Regions from separate parts of the Idiomarina sp. Sol25 genome, predicted to be linked through region 4. Evidence: predicted binding sites of a transcription regulator. Region 4 holds the regulator's gene; each other region holds the start of a gene.
The links. The regulator sigma-54, encoded in region 4, starts transcription at its own class of promoters, with help from an activator protein. The targets are predictions, from matches to a motif close to GTTGGCACGNNNNTNGNNT.
Positions count from the first base shown of each region.

Region 1: a site for sigma-54 is predicted at 5,773-5,791, ahead of flgB (flagellar basal body rod protein FlgB). Genes of this name have one in related genera too.
Region 2: a site for sigma-54 is predicted at 3,487-3,505, ahead of Q5L94_RS05445 (P-II family nitrogen regulator). Genes of this name have one in related genera too.
Region 3: a site for sigma-54 is predicted at 6,649-6,667, ahead of Q5L94_RS09660 (flagellar hook-length control protein FliK). Genes of this name have one in related genera too.

Region 1 is NZ_JAUPEW010000008.1:16,252-24,320, forward strand. Features, by position in the region: gene Q5L94_RS11065 (sterol desaturase family protein) at 1-237, shown strand, start outside; tRNA gene Q5L94_RS11070 (tRNA-Arg) at 244-320, opposite strand; gene Q5L94_RS11075 (flagellar assembly protein FlgT) at 361-1,524, opposite strand; gene Q5L94_RS11080 (LPP20 family lipoprotein) at 1,623-2,102, opposite strand; gene flgN (flagellar export chaperone FlgN) at 2,160-2,561, opposite strand; gene flgM (flagellar biosynthesis anti-sigma factor FlgM) at 2,561-2,884, opposite strand; gene flgA (flagellar basal body P-ring formation chaperone FlgA) at 2,976-3,698, opposite strand; gene Q5L94_RS11100 (chemotaxis protein CheV) at 3,861-4,796, shown strand; gene Q5L94_RS11105 (protein-glutamate O-methyltransferase) at 4,889-5,725, shown strand; gene flgB (flagellar basal body rod protein FlgB) at 5,826-6,230, shown strand; gene flgC (flagellar basal body rod protein FlgC) at 6,237-6,689, shown strand; gene flgD (flagellar hook assembly protein FlgD) at 6,704-7,387, shown strand; gene flgE (flagellar hook protein FlgE) at 7,403-8,069, shown strand, end outside.
Region 2 is NZ_JAUPEW010000002.1:270,520-278,588, reverse strand. Features, by position in the region: gene Q5L94_RS05460 (AI-2E family transporter) at 1-703, shown strand, start outside; gene cfa (cyclopropane fatty acyl phospholipid synthase) at 725-1,840, opposite strand; gene Q5L94_RS05450 (ammonium transporter) at 1,916-3,097, opposite strand; gene Q5L94_RS05445 (P-II family nitrogen regulator) at 3,108-3,446, opposite strand; gene Q5L94_RS05440 (cysteine synthase A) at 3,668-4,720, shown strand; gene glpQ (glycerophosphodiester phosphodiesterase) at 4,713-5,732, shown strand; gene Q5L94_RS05430 (N-acetyltransferase) at 5,707-6,174, opposite strand; gene Q5L94_RS05425 (RimK family protein) at 6,164-7,624, opposite strand; gene Q5L94_RS05420 (DUF2062 domain-containing protein) at 7,768-8,069, shown strand, end outside.
Region 3 is NZ_JAUPEW010000006.1:14,269-22,337, reverse strand. Features, by position in the region: gene Q5L94_RS09695 (sigma-54 dependent transcriptional regulator) at 1-788, shown strand, start outside; gene fliE (flagellar hook-basal body complex protein FliE) at 936-1,268, shown strand; gene fliF (flagellar basal-body MS-ring/collar protein FliF) at 1,316-3,007, shown strand; gene fliG (flagellar motor switch protein FliG) at 3,000-4,046, shown strand; gene fliH (flagellar assembly protein FliH) at 4,061-4,810, shown strand; gene fliI (flagellar protein export ATPase FliI) at 4,816-6,165, shown strand; gene fliJ (flagellar export protein FliJ) at 6,169-6,612, shown strand; gene Q5L94_RS09660 (flagellar hook-length control protein FliK) at 6,737-8,069, shown strand, end outside.
Region 4 is NZ_JAUPEW010000004.1:40,757-48,825, forward strand. Features, by position in the region: gene yjgA (ribosome biogenesis factor YjgA) at 1-232, opposite strand, end outside; gene pmbA (metalloprotease PmbA) at 287-1,633, shown strand; gene mgtE (magnesium transporter) at 1,646-3,007, opposite strand; gene Q5L94_RS07490 (HPr family phosphocarrier protein) at 3,010-3,285, opposite strand; gene rapZ (RNase adapter RapZ) at 3,278-4,129, opposite strand; gene ptsN (PTS IIA-like nitrogen regulatory protein PtsN) at 4,120-4,590, opposite strand; gene hpf (ribosome hibernation promoting factor) at 4,594-4,881, opposite strand; gene Q5L94_RS07510 (RNA polymerase factor sigma-54) at 4,909-6,369, opposite strand; gene lptB (LPS export ABC transporter ATP-binding protein) at 6,391-7,116, opposite strand; gene lptA (lipopolysaccharide transport periplasmic protein LptA) at 7,118-7,660, opposite strand; gene lptC (LPS export ABC transporter periplasmic protein LptC) at 7,629-8,069, opposite strand, start outside.

The DNA of each region.
Region 1 (8,069 bases), on a different contig from region 4:
GTGCGCAAAGTGCTCATTACCCAGGAGCTGCACCGCATTCACCATAGTGTAGAAAAAGAAGAAACCAACAGTAATTACGGTTTCAGTGTCAGTTGGTGGGATCACCTCTTTCGTAGCTTCACCGCAAAGCCAAAGGCCGGTTCCGACAATGTGGATATTGGTCTGAACGAATACCGCGACGCAAAACTCACCACCAAACTTTGGGGATTACTGAAGATTCCGTTTACCCGAAAGTAATAGACATGGCGTCCCCGGCAGGAGTCGAACCTGCGACCTGCCGCTTAGGAGGCGGCTGCTCTATCCTGCTGAGCTACGGGGACGTGCCGCGAATTATGCCAGAAGCTGTCGCGGGTTTCACCCTCAGTTAACCGGTACCACCCAATCGTTTACCTGAATGTTGTGCAGCATGTTTCCTTTCGTCAACTTAGCGACAGCGGTAGATTGCTGCACCTGGGACACCTCAACTTCAAATTTACTCACTTGCCACTTCTGACGATAACGGCCCTGGTCGTCGGTAAAGTGGCTGGGTTGCACAATTTTCAGCTTGTCACCCCGTTGTACTCCGTGCTTTTCACCTAAGTTGAACTGAAGAGTATTTGCATCAACGGCAATAATTCTGGCTCGTACCGGTTTGCAGACTACCTGTTCTTTGACTCCGGAAGCTAAGTCGCGCAGGCCGCTGTCCAGTGCTGCACCAAAAGGTTCATTCCAGAATTGCGCGGTGCCAACATCGACGTTAGTGGAACGATCAAAGGTCCATGGCTGAGTGTTTTCAACTCGTGCACGGGTTACTAGCTGCCCTGTGGTGGCATCGAGAAGGTAAAGTGTTAATGCGTAATGTCGGTCGGGGTCGCTGGACCAAAACCAGCTAGATTTTGTGTCCATCATGGCCAGGTCGTCAAACATGCCAAAGATAACAAACTGACTGTCATTGGCTAAACCAATGCTGCGGGACATGCGGCCTAACTCTTCCAGATTCAGGCCGCTGAGAGCCTGGTCTAAACCGGCGTGACGGTGCAGGGTGTGGGCAATCTGCAACTGGCTGCCAACACCGCCTAATTCACGGGCTAAACGCTCGGCCGCAACTTTGCCTATTTCCCAAATTTGTCCCCAGGTACCATGAGCGCGGTCGCGAAGCTCAAATGGTACAACGGTCACGGAATTTTTGTAGCTGCTGCGGGTACAGTCGCCTTCGCGGTTCCAGATATCCGCGCGAAGCAAAACAATAACGCGGTCGTCACGTACTTCCTCGCGAACTATGGTTACCTGGTCAACATTGCCCTGACTATTCCACTGGGTTTCGGTGTTTTGTAAAACGCCGTCTACCACTTGCTGAATACTGGAGATGTTACCACCAGAGGTTAATAATGCCTGCTGAAGGGCGTTTTCTATGGCTTTCTCGCGGGCGGCATTGGTGTCACCATTAATAATGCGGGCAGTGCCCTGAGCTTCCACCCAACGTGCTTCGCTTGGCATAGCAATAAAGAAAACAGAGGTGATGAGTAGCAGGGTTTTCCAGTTCATGGTGTTAATGCATCCCTAGTGTCAGTTTTTAGTCGTTACTTTACCATAGGAATTAACTGCAAAAACCCTGCCATGTTTAGCTCAATATAAAGTGGGGCTTAATAATAGACGACGCGTTTCACTTTCTGCTGACGGTTGGTGCTTTGATACAAGCGGTGAACCTTTTCAAAGTCAAGGCGTAACTCCGTTGCATAGTAGTCGCCCACGGTATAGGTCTTAACCACTTCTGCGCCACGAATAACACCGTCAACTGAAGCCTGGAAACTGTCTTGGTTTAAGGTCCAGTCTTCAACGGAACTACCACCGGCAATACGTTGACCATACACTTGTTCGGCAAGCTCGCGGTAAGCGGCTAACTTGGAGGCGCGCATGGCGTTTAAGTCTTTTAGCTGTGCATTTTCGCCTTGCTGGGTTTCAATAGGGGCGTAACCAACCGCATTCAGCACCGGAAATTCACTTGGTGTCTGAGTGTCCCATTCAACGTGCTTTTGATCGTACACAATTTTGTTGTACGCACTACAGCCACTTAATAACAATGCGGATGCAAGTAGAGCGAAAGAGAGTAAATGCTTAGCCATAACGACCTCTGATTGAACAAAGTACTTATGGTTATAACGGCTGGGCTGGAAAAAACTTTAGCGTATTTTACCTTTGCTGTTGTAGGTAAGAGTGTCTTTTCGTGCGGACTGTAAAATGGTTTGTTTTAACTGATCGATACTGTTCAGTGTTGACTGAACCACGCGTTCATTAACCTGACTTTGATGCTGAATGTCAGAGAGGGTAGCCTCAATGGTGGCAACCGCTTCAGCTAAGTCCGGGTCATCTTTTAACTGGTCGTTGTCCGGGTGTTGAGCCAACTGCTGGTCGAGTTCACTAATATGGACTAGCGCTTTTTCTTTGGCGTCGGTAAGAGCATTAACATCGGCGTGTTGGCGCTCGACAATGGCATTAAGCTCACGCTGCTGAAGCAACGCAAGGTTTTCCAGCGAGTCTGCCATATCCTGTAATATATCGTTAACAGGCGCCAACACGGTCATTATTCGTTGCTGCCGTTACTGAACAGGTCAGACTCAAACTGAGCCAGTTTATTGGCCAGTTGTTCAACGTTAATTTTGTACGAGCCGCTTTCAATATCGGCTTTAATTTTATCAACTTTGGCTTGGTCAATGCCGCTGCTGTTCATTGCTTTTTCCTGTAAGCCACTCAGTTGTTGCGCTTCGCTGGTTAACGAAACAGCGTCACCACCTTTTTGCGAAACCGAAGCAGGCTTCGCCGGAGCATCGCTCTGTACTTGACGGTTACTGGACTTGCTATCAATGTTGGCATTTTTCAGCCCGGCATTGTTAATGTTAATTGACATGGTTTTTAGCCTCGCTAGATAATATTTCTCGGTTACTTATCGACCAAGCCTGCAAAAACTTAAATAAAAATTTCGGCAATTTTATAAAACATTATAAATTGACAGTCACTTCGTTTAGTCCTGTGACAACCGCTTGTATTGATTTGTTCGACCGTGCGTTTTCAACAACAACCGACTCACCTTTGAGACCATCAGCCAGAGCTTTTCCTGCTGCAGTAATTCGCAACGTTTTATCTTGGGCAACTATTGTAACGCTTTGCCCTTCACATACAAGACATGTATCGCTGGCACTTATTGCCTGACCTGCAGTAATGCGCTTTTTAATGCGGGCTCCCACTAAAGCTGTCATGTCAGTAAATACGTTTGAGCGAACCCGATTTAGGTCAACTTCAGAAAAAACTAAATCACTTTCGCTTATCATTTGACCTGGCGCCATAGGTGAGGCCGCGGTAACTACATTTTTATAACGATAAATTCGTACGGGCACATAGGTGCGCCAGTTGGCTTTACCGACGCATTCAATTTCAATGGTGGTATAGCTGTCGAGGTTAGCATTAGTTGCCAGACCGACTTTTGGTTGCTGCGCACAAATTTTGGGAGCCATTCGCGGGTCGAGGTTATTGGCAACCACCTCCACACGACCGTTATCCGGCGCAGAAACCCGCTGTTCTACATAATTATGAGCCAGCTCCTGTAGCGCTTTGTAATTAAAGCGCAGGCTGTCTTCCGAGACTTTGGTTTCTGCATTAACGGAATTAAAGCTACAAACTATAAAAAAAATCGAACTGATCAGCAGCGATTTACGTACTATCATAAAAATTCCTGATGTTATCCGTTAAGGTTATCTGGTCGAGTGCCGAAAAAAACGGTATAACGTCAAAAGTTCGGCAGTTCGATGGTTTCAGTATGGTTAATATAGATGTAAGCAAATACCGTGCCGAAGTAGAAGTAGCCTGCCACATAACAGGAGTGAATAATGGCTAGCATTCTCGATTCAGTCAATCAACGTACGCAAATGGTAGGGCAAAACCGGTTGGAGCTTTTGCTATTCCATTTAAACGGTAAACAGCGCTTTGGCATTAACGTATTTAAAGTACGCGAAGTATTGCCATGCCCCAGGCTGACTGCAATGCCTAACCGAAACCCGCTTGTTCGCGGTATTGCGCATATTCGCGGACAGGCAATATCTATTATAGATTTGAGTATGGCGACAGGGGGGCGGGCGCTAACCGATATTCAGAACCGTTTTGTCATTATATCTGAATATAACCGAACCATTCAGGGCTTTTTGGTTGAAGGCGTTGATCGCATTATCAACATTAACTGGGAAAGTGTCATGCCACCGCCTAAAGGTACTGGCAGAGACGCCTACCTGACGGCAGTGACAAAGATTGATGACGAGTTGGTTGAAATTATCGATGTAGAACGCATTCTGGCAGATATTATGCCTGCGAATACGGACGTCAGCGAAGAAGTTGCTAATGCAGCCATTAATGTGAAAAAAGAAGATTTGACCATTTTAATAACGGATGACTCCTCGGTTGCCCGTAACCAAATAAAACGTGCATTGCAGTCTTTGGGTATTACGCTCGAAGTCAAAAAGAACGGTAAAGAAGCATTAGACTACTTAAAAGACAAAGCTAAGGAAGTGGGGGGCTCGGTTCACCCTCATGTGCCTGTTTTGGTGTCGGACGTGGAAATGCCGATTATGGACGGTTACACTCTGACCGCTGAGCTAAAAGCAGACCCGAATTTACGCGATATTCATGTTATTTTACATACATCATTGAGTGGTGTGTTTAATCAGGCTATGGTTAAGAAAGTCGGCGCGGATGATTTTATTGCAAAATTTCATCCGGATGAGCTGGCGACCGCCGTACAAAAATGGCTGAATACAGAAGTTATTGCGTAGCCTGGTGCCACTGCATCAGGTGCGATGTTAGACCTGACGTAAACGTCAGGTTACGAAACGAATGAAACTGAAACGGAAGTTGTTTATATAACGTGATAGATCGCGAATTAAGTTTATCGGAATATCAGGAATTTCGTCAGTTCCTTGAACATCAATGCGGCATCGTATTGGGTGAAAGTAAACTGTATCTGGTGAAGAGTCGGCTGAGCCCTTTAATGGGCCGGTTTAATGTCGATTCGCTGGCGGAGCTTGTAAAACGCTCAATGAAGTTAAGTGAGCGCGCGTTGCGGGCAGCGGTTATTGATGCCATGACAACCAACGAAACCTTATGGTTTCGCGATACTTACCCGTTTGAAATTCTGAACGACCGTATTCTTCCTGAATATAAAAATCACACCGGGCCTTTAAAAATTTGGTCTGCAGCCTGTTCCTCCGGGCAAGAACCTTATTCTATTGCCATGACGTACTTAGAGTATAAGGCGAAAAACCCGGGAGGCCTAAGAGCTGGCATAAAAGTCACGGCAACCGACATTTCTAATAAGGTGCTCGAGCAATGCGCAATTGGTGAATATGATAGCCTGGCTCTTGCCCGTGGTTTATCGGCTGAGCGTAGAAATAAGTTTTTTACGGACGCCGAAAGTAAAGCCGGCTCCATGAGAGTAAAAGACGAGCTTAAGCAGTTTATTCATTTCCGTCACTTAAACTTGCTGGACAGCTATTCTTTGCTGGGCAAGTTCGATGTGATTTTTTGCCGAAATGTCCTTATCTACTTTGCCCCGGAAGTAAAGCGGAAAATTATTGCCCAATTCCGGCAATCGCTTAACCCCGGTGGCTATCTTTTCCTCGGTGCATCCGAATCAATTTCAGGACTTACTGACGATTTTGAAATGATCCGCTGCCAGCCAGGCATAATTTACCGAAGAAAATAGTTTCCTGCAGGAAATGTTCGCCTAAAAAAGCAATAATCCCTCCTTAAATTGGCACACTTCCTGCATTGTCTTCACTATCGAACACTGTGGAGACAAAAATATGGCACTTTCCATGGACAAACTTATGGGAATACAGCAACACACGTTGGGTGTACGTACTCAGCGCGCGGAGCTTATTGCCAATAACATCGCCAATGCCGACACCCCCGGCTACAAAGCGAAAGGCCTGGACTTCCAGCAAGCTTTACAGCAAGCGCAGCGCGGTATGGAAAACCACAAAATGGCGCGTACTCACGAAAAGCATTTCAGCGTTGAAATACAACCTCAGGGAACTGAAAAGTTCCGCGTACCTACGCAACCGGATACCGGCGACGGCAACACCGTTGATGTGCAGTTGGAACAAAACTTGTATGCACAAAATGCGTTGGAGTATGAAATGACCATGAACTTTCTTGATGGCCGCATCAGCGGTGTGAAGAAAGCCCTGGGCGGACAAGGGAGATAATAAGTCATGAGTCTGTTTAACATTTTTAATGTGTCGGGTTCGGCTATGAGTGCTCAGTCAGTACGACTGAATACAACGGCCAGTAACCTGGCAAACGCTAACTCAATCAGCAGCAGTGTTGATGAAACCTACCGGGCCAGAAACCCGGTTTTCGCAACGGCTTTAGCCGACGCTAAAGGTGACTATCGTGGTAATAGTCTGACGAATCAGACTCAGGCAGGCCAGGAAGCGGGTGTCAAAGTACTGGGTATCGTGGAAAGCCAGGACCCGCTGCAAATTGAGTATGCGCCAAATCATCCCATGGCTGACGAAAGCGGTTACATCTACCGTCCCAACGTCAACACCATGGAAGAAATGGCAAACATGATTTCGGCTTCGCGTTCCTACCAGACAAACGTGCAGGTAGCGGACACTGCCAAAACAATGACACAACGTTTATTGCGTCTGGGTCAAGGGTAAGCAGGAGATAACAAATGGAAGGCGTAAGCAATAACTCACTCATCGACAGCATGAAGTGGAAGAAAGACGAAGGTGCTGAATATGCTGATCCGGATGAACAGGGAAAGCTGGAGCAGGAAGACTTTTTCAAGCTGCTAACGGAACAGCTGAATATGCAAGACCCGTCTAAACCGGTCGAGAACGATCAAATGATTGCTCAAATGACCAGTTTTACGATGGCAGAAGGCATCAGCGGCTTGTCGGACCGTTTTGATCAGTTCGCAAATGATATGACCTCAAACCAGGCCCTGCAGGCTTCAACCATGGTTGGGCGTAAAGTGCTGGTTCCGACTGATCAGGCTAATCTGGAATCAGGAGCTGGAGTCACCGGTATGATAGCCACGCCCCAAACGGCTCAGAACGTGAAAATTAGTATTAAAGATGGCACTGGTGCAGTAGTTCGTACCATTAATATGGGTGATATGGCTCAGGGTACCAAAGAGTTTGAGTGGGACGGGAAAATGTCCAACGGCGAGGAAGCTCCAGCCGGAAACTACTCATTCTCAGTGAATGCCAGTGTGGGTGGTCAAACTGAAGAACTGCCCATACAGATGCACGCTCGCGTGCAAAGTGTCAGCACCGGCGGTGACCGCGGTGTGGTTTTGAATCTTAAAGGATTAGGCGGCATCAAACTGTCTGATGTCTCTGAAATTAGTTAACAGATGAGGTGACTTATGTCATTTAATATTGCACTTAGCGGTATCAATGCATCGCAAAAAGATCTGGATACGACCGCGAATAATATTTCAAACGTTAAAACAACGGGCTTCAAACAGTCTCGGGCAGAATTTGCGGACGTTTATGCCAGCAGCATTTTTAATGCAGGCAATACCAAAGTGGGTGATGGTGTTTTGACATCGTCAGTCGCTCAGCAGTTCAGCCAGGGTACTCTGGACTTCACTGACAACTCGCTGGATATGGCCATTAGCGGTAATGGCTTCTTTGCTACAACTGATGATCTTGGCTCTCGTGACATGACTTATACGCGTTCAGGCGCCTTCAAGCTTAACGACGACAAGTTTATTGTGGATAACCAAGGCAATTATTTGCAGGGGTATCAGGTCGATCGTAACAGCGGCGTTAACTCCTCAGTCGCTCTGGCAACTACGCAGCCCATTCGTATTCCTGATGTAGCCGGTGCACCGCAAAGTACCGATAACGTATTTACTGCGTTTAACGTGGATTCCCGTCGTTCAGAAATTGATGGCACAGCTAACCCATTTGACCCGGAAACTCCCAGCACGTATCACAGTTCTACCTCAGCAACTGTTTATGACTCTCTGGGTGAGTCGCATACACTATCAACGTATTACGTGAAGAGAGATTCCGAGGAAAGTCAGT
Region 2 (8,069 bases), on a different contig from region 4:
CTTTCCGATTATTAGTGACTTGCTTTCTCAGTTTGATATTAAAGCCAGCGACGTGCGGGAAAAAATATCTTCGGGCGCAGCCAGTGGCAGTAAATTCTTAGCCGAAGAGGCCTTAGCCTTTGGCCAAAATACGTTTTCTTTTCTTATCAGTCTGGGGTTGATGATTTATCTAACCTTTTTTCTGCTAAGAGACGGGCAGTCTTTAATTAATCTGATGGTAAAAGCCTTGCCTCTGGGCGATGAGCGCGAGCGCATGCTTTTTAGTAAGTTTGCCGGTGTGACCCGGGCGACAGTGAAAGGAAACATTGTTGTTGCCATAGTTCAGGGGGCACTGGGGGGCATAATTTTCGCCTTGCTGGGTATTCCGGGCGCCCTGCTATGGGGTGTGGTTATGGCCTTCTTGTCGTTAATTCCGGCGGTTGGTGCCAGTTTGGTATGGTTACCGGTATCTATTTATTTATACGCGACAGGCAGCTGGATAGCCGCCACCATACTCGTTGCCTACGGCGCAATAGTGATTGGCCTGGCCGACAACGTACTGCGCCCAATTCTGGTCGGGCGTGATACGAAGTTACCGGATTATCTGGTGCTGTTTTCTACTTTAGGTGGTATGTCGTTGTTTGGTATTACCGGCTTTGTTTTAGGGCCGCTGATTGCAGCCCTGTTTTTGGTCTTCTGGAATATCTTTATGACAGAATTTTAGCGGCCGGGTTAATACGGCCTCTTAAAGTTGAGGCCGTAAATATCCTCCAACCCTGCCCTTAGGAGATAACACCCATTGCCACAATTGAATGTCGCGTGCACGGAACGCACCTGCGCAGGACAGCAAATAGTATTTCCACATACGATAAAACTCGTCATCAAACTGTGACTTAATAGACGGCCAGGCTTTATCGAAGTTTTCAAACCAGGCCATTAAGGTTTTATCGTAATCGGCACCAAAGTTGTGCAGGTCTTCACAGACAAACTTTTCTTCCAGTGCCGTTCCTATTTGTGAAATAGACGGAATTTCGCCATTCGGGAAAATGTACTTGCTGATCCATGGGTCGGCTGCGGTATCACTGACATTTTTACCAATAGTGTGCAGCAGGAACAGGCCGTCTTCTTTGGTGCAGCGCAGAGCGACATCCATATAGTCGTCGTAGTTTTTCTGACCAACATGCTCGAACATGCCTAAGCTGATAACGCGGTCGAACTGCTCGTCCAGCTCGCGGTAGTCTTGTAGTCGGAATTCTACCGGAAGGCCTTTGCAGCGCTCCTTGCCAAGGGCGACCTGCTCTTTAGAGATAGTGACACCAACACACTCGACACCATAGTTTTCAGCGGCATACTGCATGAAGCTGCCCCACCCACAACCAATATCAAGAACACGCATGCCAGGCTTCAGTCCCAGCTTTTTGCAGCACAGTTCAAGTTTGTGTCGTTGTGCTTCATCAACGTCTTTGGCTTTTTCCCAGTAACCACAGGTGTACACCATGCGCTCATCGAGCATCGACTGATAAAGGTCGTTGCCCATGTCGTAATGATGCTGACCAACCTCCCAGGCCTTGGATTTACTTTGTAAATTGAAAACTCGGCTTTTTAAAGAATGGAAAATAAGGCGGGCGGGGTTAACTTCATCCTGAATGCCGGAGCGCAGTAATTTGAAGAAAAATTGGTCAAGTGATTCGGCGTCCCACAAACGAGCCATATAGGATTCACCCAAGCCAAGGTTACCGCGCGACAGTGCCTGATCAAATACGGTTTCATCGTGAACCTGCATATCCCAGGCCCTGTCACCGTTAATGCGGATATCTGCTTTCGCTAAAAGCTCTTCAACATACTCTCGTGATGTCGACATATTTGTTCGCCCATTCCGGAAAATGATAGTTAAAAACGTTATCAAGAATGGGCGAAACTGGCAATAAAGAGCCTTTTACCCGTCTTTTTTCGACGTAAACTCAGGGTAGGCTTCGACGCCGCAATCGACTTGATCTAAACCGATATACTCCTGCTCTTTAGTCACACGAATGCCCAGTATTAGCTTCAGTATAGCCCAGACAATAAGACTACTGAAAAACACCCAGCAGAAAATGGTACCGACACCGGCTAACTGAATAAGAAAGCTGGCACCGTCATCGCTGAGCGGAACCACAAGAGTGCCGAAAATACCGACCACACCGTGTACCGAAATAGCACCGACCGGATCGTCAATGTGGAGTTTATCCAGCCCAATAATGGAGAGCACGACAATAAGCCCCGCAATAAAGCCGATAACGCCGGCAAGCCAGGGCTCCGGAGTGACCGGTTGCGCAGTAATGGCTACCAGTCCGGCTAAGGCACCGTTCAAAATCATGGTTAAATCGGCTTTTTTCCACAGCAACTTAGTAAACAGCAGAGTGGCGATAGTACCAGCTGCGGCCGAGGTGTTCGTGTTTACCATGGCGCGGGCTATGGCATTGGCGTCGTCAACGGTGCTTAGCGCTAACTGCGAACCGCCGTTAAAACCAAACCAGCCAAACCAGAGAATAAAGGTACCCAGTGCAGCCAGTGGCATATTAGAGCCGGGTAACGCGTTGATACTGCCGTCACTCAGATATTTACCGGAGCGCGGACCCAGTAAAAGAACCGCGGCAAGCGCCGCTGATGCACCGGTTAAATGCACAATACTGGAACCAGCAAAGTCGACAAAGCCCCATTCAGTCAGCATTCCACCGCCCCAGGTCCATAAGCCCTGCACTGGATAAATAACGGCGCTGAGCACAACGCAGAACAGTAGAAAGCTCATGAGTTTCATACGCTCTGCAACGGCACCAGAAACAATGGACATAGCGGTGGCAACGAACACCATCTGGAAAAAGAAATTGGCGTCAGCCGCGTAAGCTGAGGTTGAAGGATTGGGGTACATCACGGAGTAACCGATAACCAGATAGGTAATACAGGCAATGGCGTAAAGCGCGATATTTTTGGTCAGAATTTCGGTGGTGTTTTTACTTCTGACCAATCCCGCTTCCAGCATGGAGAATCCGGCTGCCATCCACATAACCAGCGCCCCGGATATGAGTAAGTAAAAGGTGTCTACCGCGAAAGTGAGTTGTTGTAAGTTTTGTGCTTCCATGATGGGCTCCTTAAAGGGCGTCTTGGTCGGTTTCGCCGGTGCGTATGCGAACGCATTGCTCCAGCGGCATAACGAATATTTTTCCGTCGCCGATATTGCCGGTATGAGCAGCGGCAATGACCACTTCCAGGGCACGTTCGACGGTTTCGTCGGGTACAGCCAGTTCAATTTTCATTTTGGGCAGGAAGTCCACTTGATATTCGGCGCCCCGGTACAGCTCGGTATGCCCCTTTTGCCGTCCTACTCCACGAACTTCAGACACTGTCAGGCCTTTGCAGCCAATTTCAAACAGCGCTTGCTTCACATCCTCCAGCTTGAAGGGTTTGATTAACGCAACGAGCATTTTCATGGTGCTTTCCTTATTAAAATAGTGTTAAGCAACCCTTTTAATTCATGAAGCGTGCCATAACTTAAATTTCTGATATTTATGGATAAATAATGCTCTCGTGATTTTTCTGCACAAAAAACGTGCGCTCCTTTTGTGCATTGCACCAAAAGTGCTATTGAACCAAAAGAGTACAGGGGAGATACTATTTACCTACAGTAGCGAATGATAAAAGGTGCAGTGGCATGAGAGTTGGCGCGCGGCAGAGCGATCTTATCGGGCAGACGGATTTACTTCGTATACCGTCGCTGTCTGATTTAACCGGATGCGATATTTTTATTAAATGCGAGTTCCAGAATCCGGGCGGCTCCATTAAGGATCGCGCGGCTAAGCAACTGATTGATGACGCTATGGAACGCGGCGAATTAAAGCCGGGTATGACGGTGGTTGAAGGTACTGCGGGTAACACCGGTATTGGTCTGGCTGTGGTGGCAAAGTCTTATGGCTTGCGTATGTTAGCGGTTATGCCCAATGACCAGACGCCGGAAAAAGAGCGCATGATCCGCTTGCATGGTGGTGAGCTAATGTCGGTTGACCCGGTTCCCTTTAAAAATGAAAACCACTTTTACCATACCGCTCGGCGTTTAGCGGAAGAACGCGATGATTGCTGGTGGGCTAACCAGTTTGAAAACACCAGTAATGCTCGTGCGCATTACCTTCATACCGGCCCCGAAATATGGGAGCAAACCGAAGGAAAAATAGACGTTTTAGTGTCTGTGGCCGGAACCGGCGGCACCATTGGCGGTAACTCACGTTTCTTAAAAGAACAGAATCCGGGGCTGGATGTTTGGGTGGTTGATCCGAATGGTTCCGGTATTTATGAGTTTTTACGCAGTGGTGAGTATGTGTCGAATGGCGGCTCTATGACCGAGGGCATCGGCATTATGCGGTTAGTCGATAATTTCCGCCAGGCACGCATTGATCACGCGGTCAATTTGCCCGATCAAGATTTAGTGACCCTGTCACGTTATATCAGAGACGAAGATGGTATTGTTCTGGGGAGTAGCTCGGCTCTGAACGTTGCTGGCGCATTGGCTGCGGCTTTACGAAAAGGTCCGGGGCACCGCATTGTGACCTTCTCCTGTGACTTAGGTGAACGTTCAGTAAGTAAACTGTACAACCCGGAATATTTGCGCGGACGCGGGTTAAACCCTGATCCGGAATCCATTGACGTATTAATGAAGCGTTATCGCGAGCTAGGCGATAAGGTATTAGAGGTTAACTGGAACAATGACTAAACGTATCTTCGGGTGTTTGTTTTTATTGGTATCAGCAACCGCAGTTCAGGCGCAGGACGAGATGCCGGATGCACCGTTTCATGACCTTAAAGTTCCGCAGTTCCTGGATATTGCGCATCGTGGCGCATCCGGTTATTTACCCGAGCACACTCAGGCCAGCGCCGTTATGGCTCATGGTCTGGGAGCGGATTATATAGAGCAGGACGTGCAACTGAGCCGCGATGGTGTTCCGGTGGTTCTGCATGATGAAATCCTGGATCATGTGACGAATGTGTCGGAGGTGTTCCCGGAAAAACACCGGCCTGATGGCCAATACTATGTGGTCGATTTTTCCTTGGAAGAACTTAAGCAGTTAACCATTGTTGCCCGGCATAAAGATTATGAGCTGGTTTACCCTAAGCGGTTTTCTCACCCTGACGTTCAGTTTCCGATACAAACACTGGATGAGGAAATCAAACTGATTCAGGAGCTGAACCGCGTCCGGAGTATGTCGACAGGCATTTATGTCGAGATCAAATCTCCGCGCTGGTATCAGCAGCAAGGGTACGATGCGACGGCGGCAGTGATGTCTGTTTTAGCCCACAACGGCTACCACGACAAACGCCCGACACCGGTTTATCTGCAGTCTTTTGACCCGGAAGTGCTACGTCGCTTAAAGCGTGAATTTAACTGGGACTTTCCGTTAATTCAGCTGGTGGGCGACAATAACTGGGGAGAAACCGATATTGATTACAGTGCGATGCGCACTGGCGCCGGGCTGGAGTCAGTAAAAAGCTACGCTGAAGGTATTGGCTTGTGGGTAAATCACGTATTGACCGGAGTGTCGGAGAACGGTGAGCCTGAATGGGGCAGCGTTTTAAAGTCTGCGGAAGAGAAAGGCCTGGATGTTCATGTTTATACCCTTCGGGCCGATAACTTACCAAAAGGTGTGGAGTCTCATGCGCAATTACGCCAGTGGTTAAAACAAGCTGGCGTAGAAGGCGTATTTACTGACTTCCCGGATAAAAAGTAAAACGCATTTTAAAACCGTCGCTGCCGTCATCGTAGTATTCCGGCAGAATATCGATGGTTTCGAAACCACAGCTTTGATACCAATGAATAGCGGCTTTGTTGTCGCTTTTCACTTCCAGCGACATGGCATTAGCGCCGCTGCTCTTCGCCTCGCTCAGTATCTTGTTCATCAGCAGGTTGCCTACTCCTAAACCACGAAAACTCTGAGCTACGGCTATGGAGTATAAGCGCCATACTTTGCTGTTACGCCGGGTAAAGGCAATAGCGTACCCGGCTAAATCATTACCTGAACGTGCTACCCAACAGTAATTGTGGCTGGACTCAATTACCCGCTTAAAACTGCGACGGCTAATACAGCTGTAATTAAAAGTCGCACGCTCTAAAGAGATTAATTGTTCAAGGTCATTTTTGTTTGCCCGCCCAATGCAAAACTCAGTATTCATCCAGGCGTCGCCCAAAATCAGCCATAATCAGCCGGTAAAGCTCATAGCCTAAGTGTTTGTCTTCCACACCAGACTCAATTGACGGGTTGTCATTAATTTCAATAACTACCGGGCCTTGTGGTGTTTGCTTAATATCCACACCGTACAGGCCGTCGCCAATTAAGCGAGTTGCCTGTAATGCCAGACGCACCACATCTTTAGGAGCCTGATGCACGCCTAAAGTGGAAAAAGAACCGCTTTTACCACGGGATGACGATTCGCTGTGATTATAAATTTGCCAATGGTTACGCGCCATAAAGTACTGACACGCATAGATGGGGCGGTTATTCAGCACACCAATACGCCAGTCGTAGTCGGTTCTCATGTACTCTTGCGCCAGCAGTATAGTGGACTGCTTAAAAAGCTCCGTTGCTACTTTTTTAAACTGGGCTAAGTCTTCTGCTTTTTCCACGCCAATAGAAAATGAGCCGTCAGGAATCTTCAGCACCACCGGATAACCCAGGCGCTCGCCTATTGCTTCGTAATCAATTTCTGACTGACTCAACAAGAGCTCTGTTTTTGGTGTCGCCACCTTATGTTTATCCAGTAACTCTTTTAAGAACACCTTATTGGCACACTTAACAATGGATTCCGGGTGGTCAATAACGACCATACCATTGGCTTCGGCTTTTTTTGCAAAGTGGTAGGTGTAGTGGTTAATGCGGGTGGTTTCCCGTATAAAAAGCGCATCAAACTCCAGCAAACGGTTGAAGTCGTTTGCGGTAATCAGCTCGGCTTCAATGTCGGCCTCTTTCGCGGCTTTAATAAATTGTGCCAGCGCTTTTTTGTCGCTGGTTGGAATGGCCTCGTCCGGGTTATACAAAATGGCCAAATCAAAACGGTATTCTTTGCGGGTACGCGCTTTGCGCCACACACGTTTACTGAAATGATCCAGTGAGTTACCAAAAAAGCTTTGTTGTTCGTCCGTTAACTGGTTCAGTGCACCTGAGGTTAGTTTGTTAATGTGCCAGCGGCCATTAAATTCCAGCTCAACTTTTAAAATAGGGCAGGCGTAGCGCTCAAATATTTGGCGCGCAAAAGAAGCGAGCTCAGGCTGTTCGCATAAGCCAAAACAAATCAGTAACGACAGGGAATTTTCGTCACGGCTCTGCAAATATTTAGTGAGTGATCGGTCGGCGGTATTAATCAGTAACTGATAGTGAGAGAAGTTACTCAGATCATTAATGGTCGCAACCGACGGCATAACTTTTTGTCCACGAGCCTCTGCCAGCAGACTAACATAATAGCCGGTTGACAGGTAAGATAGGTCGTTACACAAATTTAAGACATGATAACGACTCTGCAAGTGTGCTGATTGTAAGTATTCACTTGCGGTGAGTAAGCTTTGACTTGGGTAATAAGGCTGCCAGTCGGCGGCATTATCTATGATAAGGTGAACGTGTTGCTGCATGTCGTAAAGTACTCAGAAGCCGTTAAAAATTATATAAGTTATTTGCTTATTATTTGCGTAATAAAAGCAACTCACACTATATTAGAAAGACGACGGATAACAAGCAGATTTGCTGTTTTATCTTTATCAAAGGAGTCAGGTGAATGCTGACAATTCTGGCAAAGCTGTTAAAAGCTTTGAATTCTGAAACCAGTGCCTGGGCACTGGCGTTAGCTGTAGTATTAGGAATGTTTATGGGGATAACACCGCTATGGCGAATTCATAACTTAGTCATTTTATTGGCGGCGCTAATATTTCGCGTAAACCTCAGTCTATTCATTGTGTCTTTTGGTATTTTCTCGGGTATTGCTTACCTGCTGGACCCCTGGTTCCATAGTGTCGGTTTGAGCTTATTAGAAGCGTCAGGCTGGCAGGGCATTTATGAAGCACTGTATGCGACTGCATT
Region 3 (8,069 bases), on a different contig from region 4:
ACATGCTGGAATCGATGTTATTTGGTTATGAGAAAGGTGCCTTTACGGGCGCTAATCAGTCTTCGCCCGGTAAATTTGAACTGGCTCAGGGCGGTACTTTGCTGCTCGATGAAGTGACTGAAATGGCTATGCACTTGCAGGCTAAGCTGTTACGAGTCATTCAGGAGCGCCAGGTTGAGCGTCTGGGGTCACGTAAAACCATACAGTTGGATGTCCGGTTAATAGCTACCTCTAACCGAGATTTACAACAGGCGGTGCGCGAAGGGCTATTACGCGAAGATTTAATGTATCGGCTGAACGTGTTTCCTCTGCATTGGAAGTCTCTACGTGAACGACCTGCGGATATCGTTCCTCTGGCAGAAAATTTATTGCAGCGACATAAACAACGTTCCGGTATTAAAACGCCCGTCAATTTCTCCGCCGCAGCAGTTCAACAGTTAAAGCGCTATTCCTGGCCGGGCAACGTTCGGGAGCTGGAAAATGTAGTGCAAAGAGCTCTGGTGTTGCATCGCGATGGGGAAATTCAGCCACAGGACCTTATGCTGGAACTAAATGACGCGGTGGAAACCGTTAGTGTGTTTCCGGAGCAGGTGGAGACGCCTGACGATAAGTCGGAAAACCTCGATGAGTCACTTTTCCATCAGGAATACCAAATTATCAAAGAGGCGCTGCAACGGCATCAGGGGAAACGCCAACCTGTTGCCGATGAGCTTGGGATTAGTCCTCGCACGTTGCGCTACAAGCTTGCGAAAATTCGGGAACAGGGGCTGACTCTGACCGGCTCATAATACGGTCTTGAAATACCTTGTCCATTACCATTAGCCCTGTTTCTCAGGGCTTTTCTTTGTACCTCACCGCCGCGATCAAAAGTTGGCACTCTGTTTGCATAACTAACCTTAAATAAAGTCAGTGATGAATTTTTGACGGGGTTAATTATGAAAGTGGAAGCAAACGCACTTTATCAACAGTTACAGTCTATGGCCACGCAGGCTTCCCAGCGTGATCAGCCTACGAATGTGAACGCCCTGCAAGGCAATACCTCTCAGGCTGATTTTTCCAATATGCTGAAAAACGCAATGGATAATGTTAACGAACTGCAGCAAACCTCAGGTGATTTAAAAACCCGCATGGAACTCGGTGACCCAAATGTCACGCTGGAGCAAACCATGATTGCCAGTCAAAAGTCGAGCATAGCGTTTGAGGCAACGGTTCAGGTGCGCAACAAAGTCGTTGATGCGTACAAAGAAATAATGTCAATGCCGGTTTAACCGCTGCATCACTGGAGATATAAGTCGTGGCTGAATCAACGGATCTAATGGTACAAGATACTGACTTACCTGATAACAACAGTTCAGGTAACGATGACGGCAGTGAGAAGACCAGCATCATGACGATGTTAAGCAACTTTGACATGCTGCGTCAGGTGATTGTGGTCTTGGCTTTGGCTATTTGTGTGGCCATTGCAGTTTTTATAATGTTGTGGGCTCAGGAGCCAACCTACCGGCCTTTGGGTAAGTTAGAAACTCAGGAATTGATCAGCACCCTCGACTACATGGATGCAAACGGTATTGAATACCAGGTGGACGGCAATACGGTTTCGGTTCCGGAAGAAGATTACGAGTCAATTAAACTGCAGCTAACCCGTGCGGGTGTTGATTACGGTAATTCGACCAACAACGGTTCAGAAATATTAATGAGTGAACCAGGCTTTGGCGTTAGTCAGCGACTGGAGCGTGAGCGCCTGCTTCATTCTCGTGAAGTTCAATTAGCGCGCGCTATTGAAGAAATCAGAAAAGTCTCTGCTGCCAGAGTGTTACTTGCGGTACCCAAAGAAAATGTCTTTGCTCGTCGCGAAAAGCAACCTAAAGCCTCGGTCATGCTGAATGTTCGTGGCGGAAGCTCGCTCAGTGAAGAAGAAGTTGCGTCAATTGTGGATATGGTCGCGTCGTCCGTTACCGGTCTGAATACCGAGAATGTAACCGTAACTGACCAGGCCGGACGCTTGCTCAACTCTGGTTCACAAAGCGCGTTGGCGGCGAAAAGCTCGCGTGAGTATCAAATTGAACAAAAACGCGAACAAGAATATCTCGAAAAAATCGATAGTATTTTGATTCCTGTGCTGGGTTATGACAATTATACGGCACAGGTTGATGTGACCATGGACTTTACTCAACGTGAAGAAACCCAACGACAGTTTAATCCTGATATGCCAGCCATTCGCAGCGAAATGACGGTTGAAAACCGCTCGATGGGTAGTGCAATTGGCGGTATTCCGGGCGCGTTAACAAATCAACCTCCACTGGATTCAGACATTCCTGAAGAAGCCGGAGCGGGAAATGCCGGCGGCGGTGCTACGGGCAGTACTCATCGTGAAGCAACCCGTAATTATGAGCTTGATAATTCAGTCACTTATACACGAAGCCAAACCGGCACTATTAAGCGCTTGAGTGTTTCTGTTGCGGTGAACCATGAAGCAATAACCAACGAAGCGGGCGAAGGTGAAACGCAATCGCGTAGCGTGGAAGAAATCGCAAATATTCGCCGTTTGCTGCAAGGTGGGTTAGGCTTTGATATTAATCGTGGTGACAGCATTGAAGTTGTATCAGTGCCGTTCGCGCAGTTGCCTGACTTAGGTGCTGGCGAGACGCCTGTGTGGGAAGAGCCATGGTTCTGGCGAGCTTTCCGTCTGGTGATGGGAGCACTGGTTATTATCGTATTACTGCTGGCGGTGGTTCGTCCAATGCTGAAGAAACTGATGAATCCGGAGTCGGGTGTTGAGGACGATGCTGATGCGTTTTCCGATGAGGAATCGATGGGCGATGAAACCATTGATCTGTTATCCTCTCAGTTTGATGAGAGTGCAGTTGGGTTTGGGGCTGACGGTAGCCTGCAATTACCGGACTTGCACAAAGATGAAGACTTGCTGAAAGCTGTTCGCGCGTTGGTTGCCAACGAACCAGAACTGTCCTCACAAGTGGTTAAAGCGTGGTTAAACGAAGATGGCTGATCAAGATATAAGAACTGAAGGTGGCAATGTCGGTTTTGAGGTCGATACCCTTGAAGGCGTTGAGAAAGCCGCAATTTTGCTGTTGAGCTTATCGGAAGAAGATGCGGCTCAGATTCTGAAACACCTGGAACCTAAGCAGGTGCAGAAAGTTGGTATGGCTATGTCGAGCCTGGAAGACTTTAATCAGGAAAAAGTAAACGCTGTGCATCAGTTGTTTCTCGAAGATATTCAGAAGTTCACCAATATTGGCTTCAAGAGTGAAGAGTTCGTGCGTAAGGCACTGACTTCTGCTTTGGGTGAAGACAAAGCAGGTAACCTGATTGAGCAAATCGTTATGGGCGGTGGCTCGAAAGGTCTTGATTCACTTAAGTGGATGGACTCTAAACAGGTAGCCACTATTATTCGCAACGAACACCCGCAGATTCAGACCATTGTTCTTTCTTACCTTGATCCCGAGCAAAGTGCCGAAATTATGGCGCAGTTCCCGGACAAAGTCCGTCTGGAGCTAATGATGCGAATAGCCAACTTAGAAGAAGTCCAGCCTGCAGCCTTGCAGGAGCTGAACGAAATTATGGAAAAACAATTTGCTGGTCAGGCTGGTGCTCAGGCGGCGAAGATGGGCGGCCTGAAAGCGGCAGCCAATATCATGAACTATTTGGATACCAACATAGAAGGTCAGTTGATGGACTCTATTCGCGAGCAGGACGAAGAGATGAGTCAGAGTATCCAGGACTTGATGTTTGTGTTCGAAAACCTGGTGGAAGTCGACGACCGTGGTGTTCAGGCCTTGCTGCGTGAAGTTGAAGGTGAAACGTTGCAAAAAGCGATGAAAGGTGCAGACGAAGCGGTTCAGGAGAAAATATTCAAGAACATGTCGAAACGTGCCGGCGATATGCTGCGTGATGACCTTGAAGCCATGGGACCGATTCGTATTAGTGATGTAGAAGCCGCTCAGAAAGATATTCTGGCAGCAGCGCGCCGTTTAGCTGACGCAGGTGAAATTATGCTTGGCGGCGGTGGCGGTGATGAATTCTTATAAAGGTTTAACGCACAATGACGGATGATAAAGACGCGACCCAGCTTTGGGATTTACCTGACATGACGTCGGAAGAGTTCAAGCAGGGCTCTGAGGTAAATGCGTTAAACAAACCCCGGCGCTGGCAATATGAACCGCCGGAAGCGGACGACGAGCAGGAAGAAGAGCTTAAGCCTCTGACTGCAGAGCAATTGGAAGAAATTCGTCAGGCGGCACGCGAAGAAGGCCACAAAGAAGGTTTTGACGAAGGCCGTAATGAAGGCCTTAAGAAAGGCTATGATGAAGGCTACGAGGCAGGAAAAAAAGACGGTTTTGAAGCGGGGGAACAGCAGGGTATAGAAGCCGGAAAAGAGGCTATGCAGGAGCAACAGCAACAGCTAGATGTTTTGCTGCAGAGTTTATCTCACCCCAATGAACGTATCACCGAAGCGGTTCAGGACGAGCTGATTGATATGGTCACTGAGCTGGCCCGGGTTATTTGTCTCGATGTTGCAGCTAATTCAGAAGAACTCATTGTCAAAGCCGTGCGCGAAGCTATCGCGGTTTTACCGGTCACAGATCAGCGGGTCATTATTCACCTGAATGAAGAAGACTTAGCGATTTTGCAAAGCACGTTCAGCGAAGACGAGCTGAAGGAAAAAGGCTGGCTGCTAAATAAAGACGATTTACTGGAACGCGGCGGTTGTCGGGTTACCACAGAGAGCTCCACCATAGATTACACCCTGACCAGCCGTATGGAAGATGTGTTCTCCAAATTAAAAGGTTAAAACCCATGAGCGCTTCTGAGCAGTTAGTGAAACAACTACGCAAGAAACGTGAGCGTATCCAAAAGCCATCAGTGGCCGTGTCGGGGTATCTCACCCGCGTCGTTGGTTTAATGTTTGAAGCTGTTGGCTGCCGTGCACCGGTGGGTTCAAGTGTGGCGGTTGAGGCCGACAGTGGGGACATTGAAGCCGAAGTGGTGGGGTTTGAAGGCAACATCAGTTACTTAATGCCCACCGAAGATGCTCATGGCGTTATTCCCGGGGCCAGAGTACGACCACTTAATCGCAAGAATCAACTGCCGCTGGGTATGGAGCTGCTGGGGCGCGTTATTGATGCCCGCGGCGACCCCCTTGATGATAAAGGTCCCATTTTTTCTGACGGGAAAACTTACCGCAGCAAGCCCATGAACCCATTGAATCGACGTCAGGTGAAGCAGCCGCTGGATGTTGGCGTAACGGCTATTAATGCCTGTTTAACCGTCGGGCAGGGGCAGCGAATGGGGCTGTTCGCCGGCAGTGGCGTGGGGAAAAGTGTGCTGTTGGGCATGATGACTCGCGGTACCACGGCGGACGTGATTGTGGTTGGCCTGATAGGCGAACGTGGCCGGGAAGTAAAAGAGTTTATAGAAGAAATTCTCGGTGAGGAAGGTCGTGAGAAAGCGGTGGTTATCGCTGCGCCTGCCGACCAGTCCCCTCTTATTCGTTTACGCGGTTGTGAAACGGCTTCTCAGGTTGCTGAGTACTTTCGTGACCAGGGACTGAATGTGCTGCTGTTAATGGATTCATTGACTCGTTACGCCATGGCGCAGCGAGAGATAGCACTGGCTGTTGGCGAGCCACCTGCAACCAAAGGTTATCCGCCTTCTGTTTTCGCAAAGTTGCCGGCATTGGTTGAAAGGGCTGGTAATGGCGGCGACGGTCAGGGTTCTGTTACCGCATTCTATACGGTTCTGACCGAAGGCGATGACTTGCAGGATCCAATTGCTGACTCGGCAAGAGCGATACTGGACGGGCACATTGTACTGAACCGGGAACTGGCCGACAGCGGTCATTATCCGGCAATAGATATTGAAGCGTCTATCAGCCGGGTTATGCCACAGGTTGTTTCAGAAGAGCATATGCAACAGGCGATAAAAGTCAGACAATGGTACTCAAGCTACCGCCGCAATCGTGACCTGATTTCCATTGGCGCATACACTCGCGGAAGTGATCCGGCAATTGATCAGGCTATTGCAATGCAACCGCGAGTGAGTCAGTTTTTACAGCAGAAAATGCGTGACGTAGTGAATTATGATGAAAGTTTGTTATTGCTTAATCAGTTAGTTAATCCGAACCAAAAACAGTCAGCGGGCATGTAATTTATGGCTGAGTTGGCACAGTTGGAAATGTTGCGGGAGCTGGAACAAAGGCGCGAAGATAAAGCCGCTCAGGACTTCTCTCAGGTGCAGCAACAGGTTCAGGAACAGCAGATGCGTCTGGACGGCATGTCAAAATATCGACTCGACTATTTAAACCAGCTGCAGCATCGCGGGCAAAGCGGAATTGCCTCAATGCAGGTAGGGCAGTATCACGCCTTTGTCGGAAAATTAGACGAAGGTGTTGAACAGTTGCATCACGACATTATTAAGTTGCAGCAGGTGTTACAACAACGTAAAGATCGTTGGCTGGCGCAGCGTCGCAAGCGTGAATCGATAGACTTTTTAATAAAAGAAAAGCGCAAGCGTGAGCAAATAGCCGAAGCCAGAAAAGAACAAAATAACCTGGACGATTTTAGCAGTCAGCGTTTTATTCGCGCCAGAAAATAGTTGGAACGAAATTTGCTTGGATACTGACTAGATATTGTTTGCTCAGCTATTGAAAATAGCGCAAGCGCATTGCGAAGTATTATTAAGCAAGGCGTCAATAAGCACTTAATTCAGGAATAAAACTATGCAACAGCTGCTTAATTTAACCGAATCTGCCGACAAGTTTGCACGAGTTGGTAAAGGTAATGACCTATCATTGAAGAGCGCCGATGGCGATAGCGGTGAGTTCTCGCGGCTGATGCTACAGCAAAATAGTGGCGATAAAGAGCTGCAACAACTGGCCGCTAAAATTGAAGCTTACCAGAAAGCCGGTAACGACGGCGGAGGTGGGGTAGAAGGCAAAGACATCGAGCAGAAAAATGTCGGTGAGCCGGTAACCCGAAACTTATGGGAGCTGTTGCAGCAAATGAAGCAGGAAAGTGCTGGGGTAAGCTCTGAAGGCGAAATTGTCGTGAGTGACGAGATGGATGTTGCTGCGGGCGATGGCGAGCTAAAAATGACCGATGAGCAACTGGCGGAAATGCTGGAAGCCCTAATGGCTAAGCTGGATTCGGCTAGTAAAAGTGAGGGTGATGCCGTTATGACGGATGCCGAACGGCAGAAATTTGCCGACGAGCTTCTGGCCGGCATGACCGATAGTGATAAACAGGCATTACAGGCAAAGCTTCAACAACTGATACAGGCCGCAGAGCAGGGCGAAGGTGCTGAAAGTGCGGTTGAGGATGCCGGTAAGTTCATTGTTAATTTGCTTGAACCCCTTATACCAAAAGCCGACGCTGATAAGTTGTTAGTGGGTAATGAAAAAGCGTTAACTCAGGCTTTGAATGAGGCCGCAGAGCGTGTATTGGCTCAATTGTCTGTATCTCCGGATAAAAGCACAGGCAAGCCGCAAAGTGCTGAAGAATTAACAAATTTGCTTAAGCAACTGGAGCAGCAGGTTTCTGCGCAACAAGCGAAAGGCGAAAGCAGTGAGTTGAGTTTAGCTGAGCAGAAGAAACTGCAGCAGTTCACCGCCGAATTGCGCAAGATTTTAGCCAGCCAAAATGGCGGCGCTGATAAGCCTCAGGCTTTGACTCAGGAGCAGTCGGCTAAAGCTGAGCAGTTACTGGCTGAAGTGAGACAATTATTAAAAGGTCGTACGGGGCTGAGCGAAAAATCGGTAGAACAAGGTAAGGTTGCAGAGCCTGTTAAGTCATCGGAATCCGTTATTACAGCCACGGACTCAAAAGCTGGTAAAGAAAAAACCAGTTTTGGCGATATGGGTGTGAAAAGCGATGAGGGTAAGCAAACGGCTAAAGGTGTTTCTGTGAATGCAGCTGTTGAAGCAGAAACAAAAGTAGCCGATGCGGTTCAGCAAGGACAAGTATTCCGGAATAACACCGATGCTTTGGCCGATGCCAGTGCGGCTCGGGCAATTCAGGGGCAAATGGTGTCAACCGCGCAGGGAACTGTAGCTG
Region 4 (8,069 bases):
TGCCAATAAATTGAAGCTGGCGTCGGTAGCCTTCGTGCTTGTTACGAATTTTACGGGCAAGTAAAACGGCATCGCGCAGCTCATCGTCCAGTGGCATTTTTGCTAACTGGCTGTCGGTCAAATTGACAAGTTGAGTCCCTAGCTCCTGGCGTTCTGCCATGTCGCGTTTTTTTTGGGACTTGCTGACGAAGTCGTCAGATTGTTCAGGGTTTTCGGCTGGGCGTTTCGGCATAAGTTCGATTCATTAGCGCTACAAAGCCGTCAGTTTAGCAGTGAGGAGAGTTTTTTGATAGTACAACTGAGTGACTTACAGGTTCAAATGAAGCAGGTGGAGAGTGCTGTTAAAGAAGCACTGCGACTGGCTGAAGCAAAAGGCGTCAGTTCTGCTGAATGCTCAATCAGTCACAGTTCCGGTATTTCGGTGGGAACCCGCCTGGGCGAAGTCGAAACCGTAGAGTTTAATCAGGACGGGGCGCTGGGTATCAGTGTTTACCGTGGCAACCAAAAAGGCTCGGCATCAACTACAGACTTGTCGGAACAGGCTATTAACGCAGCAGTCGACAAGGCCTGTGATATCGCCCGTTTTACCTCTCCGGACCCATACAATGGGTTGGCTCCGGCAGAATTAATGGCGACCAATGTACCCGATCTAGACTTGTGTCATCCGGGTGACCAGAGCGCAGAGTATGCCATAAAGCAGGCATTGGCTTGCGAGAAACATGCGCTGAATCTGGATGAACGCATTGTTAACTCTGACGGCGCGCATTACGGCAGCCATACGGGGTTTCGCGTTTATGGTAATAGCCACGGTTTTATTGGCGGTTACTTACAGTCCCGGCATAACCTCAGTTGCGTTTTGATAGCCAAAGAGGGCGACAAAATGCAGCGTGATATGAGCTATTCAGTTGCTCGAAAAATGCACGAATTGAAATCTGCCGAGAGCGTTGCTGAAGAAGCCGCCGCAGAAACCCTGTCGCGGTTAGGAGCGCGCAAAGTCCCAACCGCTAAAGTGCCGGTTATTTTTCGGGCTGACGTGGCAGGGAGTTTGTTTGGTCATATGGTCAGTGCGATAAGCGGTGGCAATTTGTATCGTAAGTCCAGCTTTCTGCTCGATCATTTAGGCAAGCCGGTGCTGCCAGAATGGCTGAGCATTCAGGAGAAACCGCATATTGTCGGTGGCCTGGCGAGCTCACCGTTCGATGCTGAAGGTTTGGCTACGAAAGATCGCGATATTATTAGCGACGGGGTGCTGCAGACTTACCTGTTAACCAGCTATGCTGCACGTAAACTGGATATGCAGCCTACCGGCCACGCAGGTGGTATCCACAACTGGCGGGTGACACAGCAGGACAACTCGTTAGCGCAGTTATGCAAACAAATGGGAACAGGCTTGCTGGTAACCGAATTGATGGGGCAGGGCGTGAACATGGTTAATGGTGACTATTCGCGCGGAGCGGCCGGCTTCTGGGTGGAGAACGGTGAAATTCAGTACCCGGTAGAAGAAGTGACCATTGCCGGTAACTTGAAAGACATGCTGGCGAACATTGTTGCCATAGGTAATGACACCGATGAACGCCACGCACTGCATACCGGCTCGGTGTTATTAGAGCAAATGAGTATTGCCGGCAATTAAAAAGACAGGGAATTAAGACAGTAACAAAGTTGCTGAGCCAAGGAAGGCGAAAATACCCACGACGTCAGTAACGGTCGTCAGAATAACTCCGCCTGCCAGTGCTGGATCGATGTTAAACCGTTTCAAAATAAGGGGCACGGTAGCGCCGGCAAGGGCAGCTGCGACCAGGTTCATCATCATCGCAAAGGCAATAATGCCGCCGACTAACCAGCTCTGCATCCACAGCGCAACGACTGCAGCGATTAACACTGACCAGATAGCCCCGTTCAGAAAGCCAATGGCCAACTCTTTACCAATAAGCCATCGCGAATTACTTGAGCCGATGTGGCCCAGCGCCATACCTCGTATGACCAGTGTCAGGGTCTGACTACCGGCTATGCCGCCCATACTGGGTACAATGGTATTTAAAATAGCCAGTACAGCCATTTGTGCCAGTATGTCTTCAAATAATGAACTGACCATAGCGGCAAGTAAGGCAGTAACCAGGTTTACCGCCAACCATACGGTACGGCGGCGAGTACTTTTTAATACCGGAGCGAAGGTATCTTCGTCATCTTCCAGACCGGCCATACTCAACATGGAATGTTGGGCGTCTTCGCGGATAATATCGACCACGTCATCGATGGTTATACGACCAACCAACTGCTGTTCATTGTCGACGACCGGCGCAGATACCCAGTCATGACGTTCGAACAATTTCGCAACCTCGGTTTCATCCATAGTCACTGGGATGGTGGTTATATCCGCCGACATAATTTCGTCAATGCGATGGCTAGGGTCAATAGTTAACAACTGGGTTAAGGTAATTTCGCCAATGAGCTTTTCATGACGATCCACAACGTAGAGTTTATCGGTGGCTTCGGGGAGTTCACCTTTAAGACGCAAATAACGCAGCACGACATCGATAGTGACGTCCGAGCGCAAGGTAATGGTATCGGTATTCATGATACCACCGGCGCTGTCTTCGGCGTATGAAAGCGCGGTTTCCGCACGTTCCCGGTCGCTTTCGTCCATGGACTTCAGAACTTGCTGATAGACTGGCTCTGGTAAGCCACGCAAGACGTAGGCAAGGTCATCGGTGTCCATGCCTTCGGTGGCAGCAGCAAGGTTCTCCGGTGCCATTTGACGGATAATGTCTTTCTGAACCTCTTCGTTCAGTTCCTCAAGAATTTCGCCGTGTTCATCTACGTCAACCAGTTTCCAGACAATGGAACGACTTTTGGGCGGCGAGGATTCCAACAGCAATGCCACATCGCATGCCGGCATATTATGCAGCATACGGCGGGCAGCAACGAACATACCATCAGACAGCGCGGAGTTAACCTCCTGAATGCGCTGCATGGCATATTCTTTGTCGGAAAGCTCAGCAATCATGCTTATTCGTCTTCCTCGAAGCGATCTTCAAACAAAGCGCTAACGGCATCCAGTGCCGCTTGTGCGTCTTTCCCTTCGGCACAGACTTCAACAGTTTTTCCCTGTTGACTGGCCAGTAGCATCAGGCACATAACGCTGGCAGCGTTAACGCATTGCTCACCTTGAGTAACCGTAATGTCCGACTCGAATTCCTGCGTTAATTGCGCTAATTTTGTTGCCGCGCGTGCGTGCAAGCCTAGTTTATTGCGAATAATTAACTTTCTGCAAATTTTATCCATGGATTTTTAGTTCCCGGTGTCTGACCTGAACCTTGACAGTTTTTTGTTCAAAGCGCTCGGCTAGCTGCTGAGAAATATAAACTGAGCGGTGTTGACCGCCGGTACAGCCGGTAGCTATGGTCAGGTAGCTGCGGTTGCTGCGCTGAAAGTGCGGCAGCCAGGTATCTAGAAAGTTTTCCAGCTGATAAATAAACTTAGTCACCAAGGGCTCTTGGCGAAAGAAAATCTGCACGTCGGTATCCAGGCCGGTAAGCAGCTTAAGCTCAGGTTGCCAGTGCGGATTGGGTAAAATACGCGCATCAAAGACAAAGTCAGCGTCTTTGGGCAAACCGTACTTAAAACCAAAAGACTGAAACACTATAATCAGCTTTTTATCCGCTCGTCCCAGCACCCGCTCAGTGACCTGTTCACTTAATTGGTGCAGAGATAAATCGCTGCTGTCGAGGCGCCAGGTTGCTCTCTCCATAATGGGTTCAAGCATTTTATGTTCGGCCTGAAGCGCTTCAAGCAGAGGCAGTTCTTTTTGCGATAACGGATGCAGGCGACGAGTCTCGCCAAAACGCTTTAGTAAGGTATTGTCGTCAGAGTCAATAAACAGAATTTCCGGTTCAACGCCTTTGGGCAAAAAGCTCAGAGAATCCAGTGATTCTTCAGAATGCTCTGGTAAATTGCGGACATCAATGCTGATGGCTATTTTTTGATATTGCTCGATGACTGCATGCACCAGCGTTGGCAACAGGCTTATGGGTAAATTATCAACGCAATAAAAGCCTAAGTCTTCCAGTACGCGCAGAGCAATTGTCTTACCTGATCCGGAACGACCACTAACAATGATCAGTTGCATGGCGACTGTTCACCTTCGCCCACAAATAATTGATATAACGCTTTGTCAGAATCTGCATGGCGCAGTGCGCGGGTGCAGTCTTTGTCATTCATTCTTCTGGCCACAGTGGCCAATGTTTGTAAATGGTTCTCGTGCTCTGACTCCGGCACCAGAAGCGCGAAGATAATATCGACAGGCTGGTTGTCAATAGAATCGAACTCGATAGGTTCGTCTAGGGTCAATAATACCGCCACCGGATGATTTGCATTAGGTAAACGGCCATGAGGAATTGCGATACCTAAGCCAATTCCCGTACTGCCTAAACGTTCACGGTTTAAGAGGCTCTCAAAAATGTCATGACGGGTAATGCCAGACAGCTTAGGGGCTACGATTTGACTAATGGTTTCAAGTAGTCTTTTTTTACTTGCGCCCTCGACTGCACACTTGGTGCAGTCGGCGCTTAACAATTCACTCAGTTGCATGGATTAATGTTGTTTCATTTTCTCTTTGTGTTTAATCACCTGACGGTCCAGTTTATTAATTAAACCGTCGATGGCCGCGTACATATCTTCGTGCTTTGAATCGGCGAAAAGCTCACCGCCATTCACGTGCAGCGTAGCTTCCGCTTTTTGAATCGTTTTTTCAACGTTTAGGATGACGTGAACATTCGTTATATGGTCAAAATGTCTTTCCAGCTTGGCAAATTTTGTGTCCACGTAGTCACGCAGAGCTTCGGTAATATCGATGTGATGACCGGTCAAATTAATTTGCATAACGTCTTCCTTCTGCAGTTAACAAAGTTATAAAAGACTTTTGCGTTGGCTCGATGATGGAATGTTCAACGATTCCCGATACTTCGCAATTGTCCTTCTTGCTACTTGGATACCCTGTTCGGCTATCAGTTCAGCAATCTTACTGTCGCTTAATGGTTTACTGCGATTTTCAGCAGCGACCATCTTCTTAATTAAAGCACGTATTGCCGTGCTTGAACACTCACCACCGCCCTCTGTACTGACATGGCTTGAGAAAAAATATTTCAACTCAAATACACCACTTGGGCAGTGTAAGTATTTTTGTGTCGTTACGCGTGAAATCGTACTTTCATGCATATCGACAGTTTCAGCAACATCGTTCAGTACCATAGGCTTCATAGCCTCTTCACCATGCTCAAAAAAGCCTTGCTGGCGCTGTACTATGCAATTAGCCACCTTCAGCAGCGTATCATTCCTGCTCTCCAGGCTTTTTATGAACCAGCGAGCTTCTTGCGTATGGTTCTTTATGTACTGGCTGTCGGCTACTGACTTTGCCGCTTTACTTAAGGCGGCGTATTCTTCGTTCACTTTTAATTTAGGTACGCTGTCGGGGTTTAATTCGACCATCCAGCGACCATTTTTTTTAGTAACGGCCACGTCAGGAATAACATATTCAACAGGTTGCTGTGCAACTTGCTCGCCCGGATGCGGATGCAATTGTTGAATTAATCGCATAGTCTGGCGTAAATCGTCTTCCGATAACTTCAGTTTACGCTGAATAGTGCGAAAATCGCGACTGCCGAGTAAGTCCATATGTTCAGTCACTAAGCATAAAGCAACCTGCTTGTATTCAGTGTCGTCGCTCAGTTGCCGCAATTGAATGGCAAGGCACTCACTGACACTGCGAGCGCCGACACCAATTGGATCAAAATGCTGAATACGCTTTAGCACCATGCAAACTTCTTCTGCTTCTACTTCGGGCAGACGCACGGCTTCAATAATTTCATCAACATCGACCATTAGGTAGCCGTTGTCGTCTATGGCCTCGATAATGGCTTCCGCTATGGCGGTGTCTTCTTCTGAGAAATGAGAAAGTTGCATCTGCCAGAGTAGGTGATCCTGCAGAGATTCGCTGGTAGAGCCCTGGTAGACTTCAAAATCGCCGTCAAAGGATTTCCCCGAAGAGGCTGCGCCGTTGGCAGGGGTATGACTGGAGTAGGTGTCGTCCCAACTGCTGTCGACCGGCAGTTCGTCAGGCATCTCCTGAGTTTTTATAACGTCGGATGTTTCCCGCTGACTGTCGTCCCTTTCCTCAATGTTGCGGGTTTCAGACTGGTCGGCGTCGTTACTAGTTTCACCTTCAACCTCCAGCAATGGATTACTGTCTAACGCATCCTGAATTTCTGACTGAAGATCGAGCGAGGAAAGCTGCAGCAGGCGGATAGCCTGTTGGAGTTGTGGCGTCATGGTCAGCTGCTGACCAATTTTTAGCTGCAGACTTTGCTTCATAATGACTGTCCCGGTATCACGTTATAGGGTGAACTGCTCACCGAGGTAAACGTCTCTAACCTGTTGATTCGATAATATACTTTCTGCATCGCCGCTGGCAATAAGCTCGCCATGACTGACAATATAAGCGTGTTCACAAACAGACAATGTTTCGCGAACATTGTGGTCAGTAATCAGTACACCAATACCACGTTGTTTCAAATGTTCAACAATCTTTTTAATATCAATAACCGAAATGGGATCCACCCCGGCAAAAGGCTCATCCAGCAAAATAAACGTAGGTTCCGCTGCCAGGGCACGGGCAATTTCGACCCGACGGCGTTCACCACCTGACAGGCTCATGCCCTGACTGTTTGCTATGTGCCCAATATGAAACTCTTCGAGCAAAGCATCAAGTTGCTCTTCACGTTCGTTGGTTGATAGTTCTTTACGAGTTTCCAGAATAGCCATCAGATTATCGCGCACGGTTAACTTCCGAAAAATGGAAGCCTCCTGCGGCAAATAGCCAATACCTCTGCGTGCCCGCTCATGCATTGGCAGCAAGGTAAGGTCATTGTCGTCCAGTAAAATTTGGCCTTTATCGCTATTAACCAAACCGACAATCATATAGAAGGTTGTGGTTTTGCCTGCGCCGTTGGGGCCCAGCAAACCAATAATCTGTCCTTGACTGACTTCCAGACTGACGTCTTTGACGACTTGTCGGCTTTTGTAGCTTTTGGCTAAATGTTTGACTCGTAAAGTTGCCATATTAAGGGTTCTCGTTATTTTTTTCGTCGGTGTCAGTTTTTGGTTTTGGCGTGAAAATAGTGATAACACGGCTGTCTTCTTCGCCTGAGCTGCTTGCCGTTACCGTTTGCTTATCCAAATCATAGGTAATTAAACTGCCGCTGGAGCTACTGCTGCCTTGAGATATGCGTGCGTCGCCTTTCAGCTCCAGTCGTTGTTCCGACTGAAAGTAGGTTATTTTTTTCGCTTCTGCGTTAATTTCATTACCATCTTCCAGCGTCTGGCTGTAAGTCGCAGGAGTACCTTCTGCAATAAAAATATCTGCTTGTTTGGCGCTCTCGCTGGCGGACGCTTCTAATCTGTCTGCGCGAATTAATAGGCTGCCCTGGCGAATAATAACGTTATCCGTCAAAACCAGACGATTATTTTTAATATCAAGCTCTTCTTTACTCGACTCTACTTCCATTGGCTGACTAAAGTCAGACTTACCCTGAGCCATAACCGCTGACGGTATTAAGGCAACCAGGATGAGTTTACTCAGCAGGCTGGAAAATCGTTTTAACATGTCTTTTTAGCTCCATTCGTTCAGCTTTCAGGTCCGCAGTCATGCCGTTACCCCGAATTAATAGTCGGGGTCCGTGAATGCTTACCGGATGTTCAGTGCTCATTGACTCACTTTTCAAATCAATAATCAGGTACTCGGTTAACACTTGTTTGATGCGAGTATCCGGCTCTAAAGCAAGGATTTCAACATCGTGCTCCAAAATCAGGGTTTGGTCGTCGTAGAAAGTCCCTTGCTCGGCACTGACCTCCCAAAGCTCTTCGCCTTGCTCAGAAAATACCGTGTAAACCGGGTGTTTAAGTTCGGTCAGACCAATTTGGTTATAGTGAGACATCTTCTCAGATTTGATCTTGTGAGCCAGTAAACCGTCACTTTCGAAAATACGCGTTTCCAGACCAAAAGCGGTAAAGTC